One region of the Nocardia sp. NPDC058666 genome, then DNA from elsewhere that is predicted to be linked to it. Evidence: riboswitches for the same ligand, from Rfam matches in the RefSeq annotation. Region 1 holds a riboswitch; the other holds the start of a gene.

Region 1 (5,680 bases):
GATTCCCCGCGAAAACGCCTGATCGGCAGGGGTCGATGGGCACTGGTGGGCCCGTCGTGTGCACGCGGCGGCTCGAGCCTGGCACGATGTCAACCGTGCAGCCGAGTCCCGTCGCCGACATGCCCGCTTCCTCCCCTCGCCGTTTCGTGCCCGTGCGGCGCGTAGCGGCCGTCGCCGTGCTGTTGGCACTGCTGGTGCCCGCGCTCGCCGGATGCCTGCGGGTGCAGGTGTCGATGGGGGTGTCCTCCAACGACCGGGTGTCGGGCCGGATCGTGGCCGCGGTGGTGCCGACCGGGCCCGAGGACAAGGGTCCGCAGTTGGCCGCGCCGGACCAGTTGGCGTCGAAGGTCCGGGTGGAGAACTACAACCAGGACGGGTTCGTGGGCACGCAGGTGTTCTTCGACGATCTGTCGTTCGGCGAGGTCGGCCAGTTGGGCGGGCTGTCGGATCAGACGCAGGGCATGTTCACCCTCGAGTTCCAGCGCAGCGGCGATCTGGTGAGTCTGCTGGGTCGCGTGGATCTGGAATCGGTGCCGCCGCACGGTTCCGACGTGCAGTTCTCGGTGGCGTTCCCGGCGCGCGTGGCCAAGACCAACGGCACCCGCGAAACCACCGACAGCGAGAACACCGTGTCGTGGAAGCTGCCCGCGGGCGAGGTGTCGACCATGCGCGCGGAGGTGAAGTACGCCGACCCCAACACCCGCTCGTTCGCGGGGTGGGCGGGCATCGTCGGCGGCATCACCCTCGCGGTGGCCGCGCTGATCGCCGGGCTGGCGTTCCGCGATCGCAACCCCGCCCCGCCGCACGCGCCGCGCGGCGGTTTCTCGCCGTCGGAGATGTGGCGCGAGATCTCCAGTCGCCGTCTGGGTCGCTGACATGGGCGCGGCGGTCCGCTACCTGACCTGGGCGGGCACCGGTCTGGCCGCGCTGGGCGCGACGACCGCCGCCTACAACCTGGTCACTTTGCGCACGTTGCCGCGCGGGGGTTCCGGCGTGATCGAGCCGGTCACGGTGTGTGTTCCCGCCCGCGACGAAGCCGACCGCCTGCCCGCGCTGATCGCGGACCTGCGCGCGCAAACCGGCGTCCCCCGGTTGACGGTGTTGATCCTGGACGACGCGTCCACCGACGGTACCTACGACGCCGCACTGGCCGCGATCGCCGACGACCCCCGCTTCACCGTGCTGTGCTCGGCCGCCCACCCCGCCCCCGGCTGGACCGGCAAGGCCGCCGCCTGCGCCCGACTGGCTGCGCGCACCGACGCGGCCGCCCTGGTTTTCGTCGATGCTGACGTGCGCCTGGCACCCCACGCCATCGCCGCAGCGGTGACCGAATTACGCAGGCGCGGGGCAGGTTTGGTGTCGGCGTGGCCGGTACAGGAAGCGGGTTCGATCACCGAACACCTGGTCCAGCCGCTGCTCGCGTGGTCATGGGCCTCGACGTTGCCGGTCGGCCCCGCCAATCACAGCCTGCGCCCGTCCACCGCCGTCGCCTGCGGACAGTTCCTCGCCGTCGACGCACAGGCGTACCGCGCGGGCGGCGGTCACGCGGCCGTAGCGGCAAGTGCCACAGAGGATCTCGACCTGGCACGCGCCATGCGTCGAGCAGGTCACCGCACCGCCCTGGTAGCCGCGGGCCCGGCCGCGAGCACCCGAATGTACTCCGGCACAACCGAACTCACCGACGGCTACACCCGGTGGCTGTGGTCGGCCTACGGTGGCCGCCGCGACACCGGTGCCGCCATCGGAATCCTTGCCGCCCTTGCCTATTGGCTGCCACCCCTGGCCGCCCTGTTCGGCCGCGGTAAGACCCGCCGCATCGGCCTACTCGGCTACCTGGCCGCGATCACGAGCCGACTTGCCGCCCGCACCATCGAAACCCGCCGCACCCCCACCGGTCCCGACATCGCCTCGGCCCTGGCCCACCCGATAGGCGTGGCCCACTACCTGACCCTGTGGACCCGCTCCCACCACCGCCACCGCGCTGGCCGCCTCCGCTGGAAACAGCGCCCGCTGGTCACCCCCGACACCCCCATCGCCCGCCAGGCCTGATTGTCACGCGGCGAGGTCTCAGTCGACCTCGGTGATGCCGATGGTCGGGAAGAAGAAGCAGGATTTGCCCGCGTTGTCCACGGTGCCGAATACCGCGGCCAAGACCGTGCCTTTGCCGGTGTCGACGGGGACCGCTCGCACGCCACCGACCGGAATCGCGGCGAAAAGGAAGTCGCGGATGGCGGTTTCGGCCAGTGGGCGCAGTTCCACGGGGACTTCGGGCGGGACCAGCGCGCGGACGATGTCGGCGATCGACCCCATCGACTCCATACCGCCGCGCCCGGTGCTGATATTGAGCCAGGCCACCTGCATGCCTGCGGTTTTCGTCGCGGCGGTGTCGGCGGCCAAGCCGTAGGGCAGGAACGTGAACAGCGTCTGGCCGGACTTCACGGCGGACAGGTCCAGGCCGGGGATCGGGAGCGTGTTCGCAGGCCACGGGCCCGGCACCGCACCCGCGACGGCCGGGACCAGGCCCGCGCCGTCGCCCGAACAGTTCAGGGCGACCGTCGGGTAGAGGAACGGCTGGATACCCAGGGCTTTCAGCGTCTCGACGACCGTCTGGTACGCGCCGAGCAGGTCTGCGGGACCGGCGGCGGGCGTGGCGTCCCTGGTGACGGCGGGCGTCACCGGAACAGCGGGTTCGGCGGCAGCCGACGGCGCGGCCAGCAGCAGCGCGGCGGCGCAGGCCGTCAGCGAGGTCAGTGCGGTGGAACGACGCGGCATGATCACGGCGAACTCCTCATCGACTCAGAGAAGCCCGACGCTACCCCGCCCGGTGACCATTTCCGCCCAGGTGAAGTGACCGCCCGTTCGGCGCGTCGCAATCTCCCAGCGAACCCACCGGCCACGCCACGGTTCGTGTTCGCGGGTCGTGGACCACACCGAACCGGGGCAATTGTGCTCGGACTCGGTGCCGACACCAACCCCTGCACTCACGCTGATTTCTACCGTTGTGAACCATCGTGGCTGTGCCGCATGCTGATTCAGCTCGGGCCGCAAGGCCGGGGCACAACCATCCAGAGCGACCGAGAGACCTGGCTCGATGACGTCGCAGCAACCCGCCCGTTCGAGGGTGTGGGTGCTTCCGCCGGGTTCGATGGAGGAGATCTTGTGAACACTTCCTGTCCGGCCTGAGCGCCGCCAGATCGCGTACCCGTCGCTGGCCGGGTGGAGGTCGCCGTACCTCGTTCCACTGTGCTGCTGAGGACTCCCATGACCGCGTCCGCCGTCACCGCCCCGCCGGGCGACACCGCACCCCCTGAGCCGGATCCCATCGACAACGACCTGCCCCGGATCGCCGGTTCCTGGCATCCGTGGCGGTGGGTCGTCGCCGCGGTCGCACTGCTGCTGGTGGCCCAGTTCGCGCACGGTCTGATCACCAATCCGGGGTGGGACTGGGGCACGTTCGCCCAGTATTTCACCGCGAAATCGGTGCTGGCCGCGCTGCGGGTGACCATCGAGTTGACCCTGTGGGGCACCGTGCTCGGTTTCGCGATCGGCACGCTGCTGGCGATCGGGCGGGTGTCGAACAATCCTGTGCTGCGGGTGATCGCCTGGACCTACATCTGGGCGTTCCGGTCGATTCCGCTGATCGTGCAGTTGCTGTTCTGGTTCAACATCGCGTACCTGTATCCCCGTCTGTCGGTGGGTATTCCGTTCGGACCCGCGTTCTTCGATTTCGAAGTCAACGGCGTGATCAGCGGTTTCACCGCGGCGGTGATCGGGTTGGCTCTGCATCAGGCGGCGTACTCGGCCGAACTGATCCGGGCGGGCCTGCTCGCCGTCGACAGCGGTCAGCTCGAAGCTGCTGCGGCACTGGGCATTCCGCGCTGGCGACAGTTCCGCACGATCGTGCTCCCGCAGGCGATGCGTTCGATCCTGCCCAATGCCGCCAATGAGGTGATCAGCCTGTTCAAGGGCACCTCGATCGTGTCGGTGATGGCGATCGCCGAGCTGTTCTACCAGGTCCAGGTGATCTTCGGCCGCAACGGTCGGGTGGTGCCGCTGCTGATGGTGGCCACCGCCTGGTACATCGTGCTCACCACCGCGCTGACGATCGTCCAGTTCTACATCGAACGCCACTACGCCAAGGGCGCGCAGCGTGAGCTGCCGCCGACACCGTGGCAGAAGGTCCGCACCAAGGTGACCGAGATCGCCGCCGCACCCCGAGGAGCTACCCGATGACCACTGCGGTGCGGGCGCGAGGAATTCGTAAGTCCTACAACGGAACCGAGGTGTTGCGTGGTATCGACCTGGCGGTGCGGACCGGCGAAGTGGTCGCGCTGATCGGCCCGTCCGGGTCGGGCAAGTCCACGCTGCTGCGGGTGCTCAATCATCTAGAAGCGCAGGACGCGGGCACGGTGCACGTCGACGGTGAGTTGATCGGCTACCGGCAGCGCGGCGATATCCTGCGGCCGCTGCCCGATCGTGCGGTGCGTGCTCAGCGCAGCCAGATCGGTTTCGTGTTCCAGCAATTCAACCTGTTTCCGCATCTCACCGCCCTGGAAAACATTGTGCTGGCACCGGTTTCGTCGCAGGGACGCCCGCGCGACGAGGTGGTGGCCGAGGCGAAGCACCTGCTACACCGGGTGGGGCTTGCCGATTTCGCCGATGCCTACCCGCGTCGACTGTCGGGCGGGCAGCAGCAACGCGTGGCCATCGCGCGTGCGCTGGCGTTGAAACCGCGCCTGATCCTGTTCGACGAGCCCACCTCCGCGCTGGACCCGGAACTGGTCGGCGAAGTCCTCGCGGTAATCCGCGATCTCGCTGTCACCGGCACCGCGCTGGTGATCGTGACTCACGAAATCGGTTTCGCTCGTGAGGTCGCCGACACGGTGGTGTTCCTCGACGAGGGCCGCATCGTCGAACGCGGTGCCGCCGCGACCGTTCTCGATCATCCCGAACATCCACGCACGCAGGCATTCCTGTCGCGCGTGCGCTGACTGTCCCTTCCCACGAACAGGTTTCGACACTGATGAAACTTTCCACGCTGATCGGCATCATTTCGGCGGCGACACTGCTGACCGCAGGGTGCGCCGATCCCGAGACGGCCGAAACCGTCCAGGCCGGCACGGTCACCTTCGACCTGTCACCCACCCAGCAGGGCCGGGTGCACGTGGCGAAGGTCGACGCGATCGCCGCGACTGTGCCGCAGGCGATTCGCGATCGCGGCACGCTGATCGTGACCGGTGCCGCCGGTGCCGCGCCGCCGCTGCGGTTCTATGCCACCGACGACAAGACCGTGGTCGGTTCCGAGATCGACTTCGCCAACCTGGTGGCCGACAAGCTGGGCCTGAAACTGGTGACGCAGGTGGCGGATTGGACGCAGAACTTCGTGCGCGTGGACTCCGGTGAGGTCGATGCGTTCATCTCCAATGTGACCGTCACCGAGGAGCGCAAGGAGAAGTACGACTTCGCGACCTACCGCAAGGACAACGTCACCCTCGAGGTGCCCGCGGACAGTGCGCTGACGTTCACCGACCGAAAGAGCCTGGTGGGCAAGCGAATCGGTGTCGGCGCGGGCACGAACCAGGAACAGCTGCTGGTGAAGTGGAACGAACAGAATGTCGCCGAGGGACTGGCGCCGATCGACATCGCCTACTACCAGCAGGTCACCGACTACTACCTCGCG
Region 2 (5,680 bases), on a different contig from region 1:
TGCGTACTTTTCGGCGTCCTTGGCGGGGTCGAGGTAGCGGGCCAGGCCGACGCCGCCGATCACGAGTTCGCCGGTTTCGCCTTCGGCTACCGGGTTGCCTTGCGGGTCAACAACAGTCAGGTCCCAGCCGTCGAGGGGAAGGCCGATTCGCACGGGCATCTCGCCGGTGAGCAGCGCGGCGCACGCGACGACGGTTGCCTCGGTCGGCCCGTAGGTATTCCACACTTCACGCTCGGGGCCCGCCAGGCGCTCGGCCAGCTCGGGCGGCACCGCTTCCCCACCAAAGATCAACAGCCGCACCGATTCCAGTGCTTGCGCGGGCCAGGTCGCGGCCAGCGTCGGCACCGTCGACACGATGCTGATCTCGCGGCGCATCAGCCACGGGCCCAGATCGGCGCCGGTGCGCACCAGGTCGCGCGGGGCGGGGACCAGGCAGGCGCCGTTGCGCCAGGCCAGCCACATTTCCTCGCAGGAGGCGTCGAAGGCCACCGACAGTCCGGCCAGTACGCGGTCGCCGGGGCCGATCGGGGCCTGCTGCAGGAACAGGCGCGCCTCGGCATCGACGAAGGCGGCGGCGTTGCGATGGGTTACCGCAACACCTTTCGGGGTTCCGGTGGAGCCGGAGGTGAAGATGATCCACGCGTCGTCGTCGGGGGACGGCAGGGTGTTCCAGTCGTGGTCGCCCATGGCCGTGGTCTGTGACTCGATGCCGTCGGCGGTCGCGATCGCGCTCACCTTCGCCTCGCCGAAGACCAGCTTGGCGCGTTCCTCCGGGTCGTCGGCGTCGACGGGCACGTAGGCCGCGCCGCAGTAGAGCACCGCCAGAATCGTCACGTACAGCGCCGCGCTACCCGACGGCATCCGCACGCCGACCCGGTCGCCCGGTCGCACGCCCGCCTCGGTCAGCTCGGCCATGCGGGCCTCGATCGTGGCGATCAGCTCCATGTACGTGAGCACGACCGCGCCGTCGTCGATCGCCGGTGCGTCCGGGTGTGCCAGCGCGGTGCTGGTCAGAATGTCGACCAGGGTGCGCGGCGGCGCGGCGAGATCGGCGCGCAACAGCGGGTCGCGAAGAACCGCCGGAACCTGTGGCTCGAGCATCGTGCTCAGTCCACCTCTCATCGGTTGACCCCCATCGGTGGTGTCTGTTGTTTCATGAGCGGGTTACCGGAGGGCAAACGGGATGGTCACCAGATGCCAACGGTACTCGCGGAGGGACTTGCTCGACGGCAGCGTGCGGCGTGCCGTCGGCGCTGATCACGACGGCGATTCCGGCAACTCGCCCAGCGCCGTGACCACCAGTCGGTGCAGCGTGCGCTGTTCTTGTTCGTCGAGGCCGTCCAGCACTCGGGCGGTGGCTTCGACGATCAGTTTGTCGGTGCGCTTGCACTGCTTGCGCCCCGCCTCGGTGATCCGCAGTCGGTACTTGCGGCGATCCTTGCCGTCGCGGGTGCGTTCGACCAGGTCGGCGCGTTCCAACGCATCGATCAGCCGCACGACTTCGCTGCGGTCGATGCCGAGCGCGTCGCCGACTTTCTTCTGCGTCAGGTCGGCGTTCTCCTCGATGAAGGTGAGCACCCAGTGATCGCGCAACGGCACGTCGATCTCGGCGTGCAGCGCCTTGGTGAGCCGTCCGAGCGCGTACACCGGGTAGCGCGGCAGGCCGCGGACGGAGTTCGTGTTCGTGGACATGAGAGAGGACTCTAGCAAATAGTGGAGCCGCTCAATCATCTCGGGTGTCCATCATGGGGTTTTCAGATGGTTGAGAAGTGGGCGTGACCAGGCAACTCGGGGCAATCGCGCGATCTCGAAAATTCTGATGATCCCGACGTGTCGACCGCCCACTTCCTGTGACTCACGCCTTGACGGTTGACAGGTCCCGCGATCGTCTGTCACTCTCGTTGCAGGTCACGAGTACCAGTGTTCAGCCCCGGCTTGCTGGTCGGCAACCCTCCTCCGCGGTGGGGTGCTCCGGGTGACGACCTGGCTGACGTCCGCATCGGACGCGGCAAGCGCGGGCCAACTCTTCGAGCGGGTCCCTGAACCGACGGGATTTCGTCATGACTGCTGTAATCGACCCCACCTGTGCCATCGCCGCCGTGTCCGGCGCTGACCTGCGCGTTCCGCTCGTGCAGGGCGGCACGAGCACCTACGCCAACTTCGACTACGCCGCCAGCGCGCCCGCGTTGAAGCAGGTCACCGACCGGATCTCGCAGCTGCTGCCGTTCTACGCCAGCGTGCACCGCGGTGCCGGGTACGCGTCGCGGATCTCCACCGAGTGCTACGAGGCCTCGCGCGGCTCGGTCGCCCGGTTCCTCGACGCCGACGACGACCAGGTCGTCGTCTTCACGCGCAACACCACCGATTCGCTGAACCTGCTGGCCGGGTGCGTGCCGGGGGAGACCGTGGTGCTCGATATCGAACATCACGCGAACTTCCTGCCGTGGACCGAGCACGGTCGCCGGGTCGTGCGCGCCGGTGCCACCGTCGAGGAGACGGTGCAGCGGGTGGTCGCCGAACTGTGCAGCAAGCCCGCCGCGCTGCTCGCGGTGACCGGCGCGTCCAATGTCACCGGTGAGGTGCTGCCGCTGGAACGTCTCGCGCGGATCGCGCATCTGTGTGGTGCGCGCATCCTCGTCGACGCCGCGCAGCTGGCGCCGCATCGTCGGATCTCGTTGCGCGAGACCGGCATCGACTATCTCGCCTTCTCCGGGCACAAGCTGTACGCGCCGTTCGGCTCGGGCGTGCTCGTGGGTCGACGTGACTGGCTGGACCAGGGCGAGCCGTACCTGGCCGGCGGTGGCGCGGTGCGCAATGTCGGTGTGTCCGAAGTGGAATGGGCCTGCGCACCCCAGCGGCACGAAGGCGGATCCCCGAATGTGTTGGGCGCGGCCGCCATCGCCGCCGCCTGCGACGCACTCGCCGCCATCGACCCCACCGAACTCGTTGCGCACGAACGCTTCCTGGCCGACCGCCTCCGCGACGGCCTGTCCACGATCCCCGGCGTCGACCTGGTCACCATCTGGTCCGACAGCCCCGACTGTGTGGGCATCGTCGCCTTCACCGTCGCCGACTACGCCCCCGGCCAGGTAGCCGCCTACCTCTCCGCCGAACACGCCATCGGCGTCCGCGACGGCCGCTTCTGCGCCCACCCCCTCCTGGCAAGCCTGGGCCTGGACGCCGCCCTGCGCGCCAGCATCGGCCTCGGCACCACCGCCGCCGACGTAGACCGCCTGATCGACGCCGTCACCACCCTGGTCGCCACCGGCCCCACCTGGACCTACGCCCCCACCGACGGCCACTGGAACCCCACCCCCGAAACCCGCCCCCTCACCGCGTCTTCCCCCGAAGGCGCGGCCCCCTGCTTGATCGGGTAACCGCCAACCCGGCGTAATCGACCACTTCGACGCTCAAAAGTCAGAAAACTGATTTCGACGAGGCGAATTGGTCGATTACGCCAGTTTCGGCGGCATCCCCGCATGGGAGATCGGCCCATCGCCCGCGCCGGGTACTCGGAGGAGCCAGGCCCCGTGGTGCCGTCCACGACGCTCGCGCCACCTCCGCCGCCCGTCATCGTCCCTGTGCCCACCACGACCGTTGACGTGCCTGCCCCACGTGTTGCGCCCGTCCCCGCACCCGAAGTACCCGCGCCGGCCAGCGCCTACTACCCGAATTGCAAGGCGGCCAAAGCAGCCGGCGCCGCGCCGCTGCACCGGGGCGACCCGGGGTACAGATCCAGCTTGGACCGAGACGGGGACGGCATCGCCTGCGAAAAATAGTCTCGTCGTTCTTCCGGCCTAGTCGGCGGTCGAGGTCGAGTGCACGACATCGCCCGGCTGGACGAGCTGGGAGATCGTGTCCGAAAAGGTGAATGAGTATTCGCCTCTGGATGATCGGTGGAATTCGATCCACTGGAGGGTTCCGTCGGCGATCACCTCGTCGCCCCGCCGGAGTTCCACGTGGTCGCCCTGACGGAAGTCGCCGATCGCATAGCCCGTCACGAACGGGTTCGGTTTGTAGCTGACAGGGAAGACGCCGGTTACGCGGAACTCGCTCATGGACTCTCAGGTGTCGAGGGGGGTGGGGCGGTGGTATTTGCCGTTGTAGTACAGCAACGGGGCGGCTGAGGGGGATTCTTCGGTTTGGTCGTGGACTCGGGTTACCAGGCCTACGGCGAGGGTGTGGTCGCCCAGGTCTATGAGTTTGTGGAGGGTGGTGCGCAGCCAGATGGGGGTGCCGTGCAGGACTGGTTCGCCGGTGGGGAGGGTGGTCCACAGGGAGCGGTCGGTGAAGCGGTCGGCGGCGGTGCGGGAGAAGCGGTGGGCCAGGTCGTGTTGGTGTTCGCCCAGGAAATGGATGACCACGGAGTCGGCGGCGCGCAGGGCGTCGATGCTCGACGAGGTGTGGGCGATGTTGAACGAGACCAGGGGTGGTTCCAGCGACAGGGAGGCGAAGGAGGTGGCGGTGAAGCCGACGGGGCCGGTGTCGGCGTCGAGGGTCACCACGGTGACGCCGGCCGGATAATGGCGCATGGAGGCCCGGTATTGCTCGGCGGTGATCCCGCTCAGATCGTCGGGAACTACCAGGCCGGTCTCGGAAGGTTGTACATCGCCCACCGCTTCAACTTACGCCCGCCCAACCCGCGTTCCTGCGCCCGCGTTGTCCGATTGGTCTGACTGGGTGGTCGCGGTCGCGGTAAAAACGCAGGGCACAGGCCCGGGACAATCGGGGCGTCGGGTTTTCGATCTGCCTGCGCTCAATGCCGCGCGACTTCAGTCCAGGTCGAGCGGCAAACCCGCCGTGATACGGACCAGTTCGCGGAAGTTGGTGCGGAACACCGTGTTCGGGTGACCACCCGCCGCCCAGACTTCGGAGTGGGCGGCCAGCGCCGTATCGACCCAGGTGGGAAGGTTGGTGGGATGGCCGAGTGGCGCGGTGCCGTCGATGGGTTGGCCGGTGATGCGTTCGACCAACGGCGTGGGGGCGGGGGTCAGGGTGCCTTCGAGGCGTTTGCCCGTGCGGGTGAGGTCGACGTGGTGGTGGTCGGCTACCAGGATCAGGACCGGGTCGTCGTCGAGCAGGAAGACCTGGGCGGTGAGAATCGCGGTGGGGTGCGCGCCCATGGCGCGGGCGGCCGCGGCCGCGGTGGGGGACGGCGTCTCGGGGCAGACGATGACGCCGTGGTGCCCGCGGGCGATGAGAGTTTCCGCGACCCGGCATGCGACCGGCGGCAATGACGACCTGCGCATGTCATCCAGAGTAGGTCGATTGCCGGAAATGTGCTGTGTTACTGGAGTTCTGGTGCAGCCTCGGGGGTGCGAGACCGAGGTGGACGGGCCGGGAGGCGATAATCACCCCATGAGTGAATGGAAGGCTTTCGCCGTCGAGATCGCCGACAACGTCGCGCAGGTGACGTTGACGGGGCCGGGTAAGGGCAATGCGATGGGCCCGGATTTCTGGCGGGAGTTGCCGGAGATCTTCGCCGAGCTCGACGCCGACGCGCAGGTGCGGGCGGTGGTGATCACGGGGTCGGGCAAGCATTTCTCGTACGGTCTCGATCTGGCGGCGACCGCGGGGACGCTGGCGCCGGTGTTGGCCGATGACGCGAAGGCCGCGCCTCGTGCGAAGTTTCTCGAGGAGATCCGGCGGATGCAGGCTTCGGTGACGGCGCTGGCCGAGT

What was found. Region 1 has a riboswitch for S-adenosylmethionine ahead of ACFWVD_RS18325 (amino acid ABC transporter permease). Riboswitches for the same ligand answer to the same signal wherever they lie in the genome.
Region 2: linked by a shared signal. The riboswitch ahead of ACFWVD_RS06715 (aminotransferase class V-fold PLP-dependent enzyme) and the one ahead of ACFWVD_RS18325 (amino acid ABC transporter permease) in region 1 are both predicted to bind S-adenosylmethionine.

Annotation. Positions count from the first base shown of each region.
Region 1 covers NZ_JBHXRY010000007.1:140,581-146,260, reverse strand. The annotation lists gene ACFWVD_RS18345 (carotenoid biosynthesis protein) at 1-22, shown strand, start outside; gene ACFWVD_RS18340 (LppM family (lipo)protein) at 120-875, shown strand; gene ACFWVD_RS18335 (glycosyltransferase) at 877-2,049, shown strand; gene ACFWVD_RS18330 (hypothetical protein) at 2,068-2,772, opposite strand; SAM riboswitch class I at 3,059-3,152, shown strand; gene ACFWVD_RS18325 (amino acid ABC transporter permease) at 3,262-4,233, shown strand; gene ACFWVD_RS18320 (amino acid ABC transporter ATP-binding protein) at 4,230-4,991, shown strand; gene ACFWVD_RS18315 (ABC transporter substrate-binding protein) at 5,024-5,680, shown strand, end outside.
Region 2 covers NZ_JBHXRY010000002.1:39,568-45,247, forward strand. The annotation lists gene ACFWVD_RS06705 (Pls/PosA family non-ribosomal peptide synthetase) at 1-1,101, opposite strand, end outside; gene ACFWVD_RS06710 (MarR family winged helix-turn-helix transcriptional regulator) at 1,258-1,692, opposite strand; SAM riboswitch class IV at 1,907-2,021, shown strand; gene ACFWVD_RS06715 (aminotransferase class V-fold PLP-dependent enzyme) at 2,061-3,377, shown strand; gene ACFWVD_RS06720 (excalibur calcium-binding domain-containing protein) at 3,480-3,779, shown strand; gene ACFWVD_RS06725 (hypothetical protein) at 3,798-4,058, opposite strand; gene ACFWVD_RS06730 (flavin reductase family protein) at 4,065-4,532, opposite strand; gene ACFWVD_RS06735 (YbaK/EbsC family protein) at 4,773-5,249, opposite strand; gene ACFWVD_RS06740 (crotonase/enoyl-CoA hydratase family protein) at 5,359-5,680, shown strand, end outside.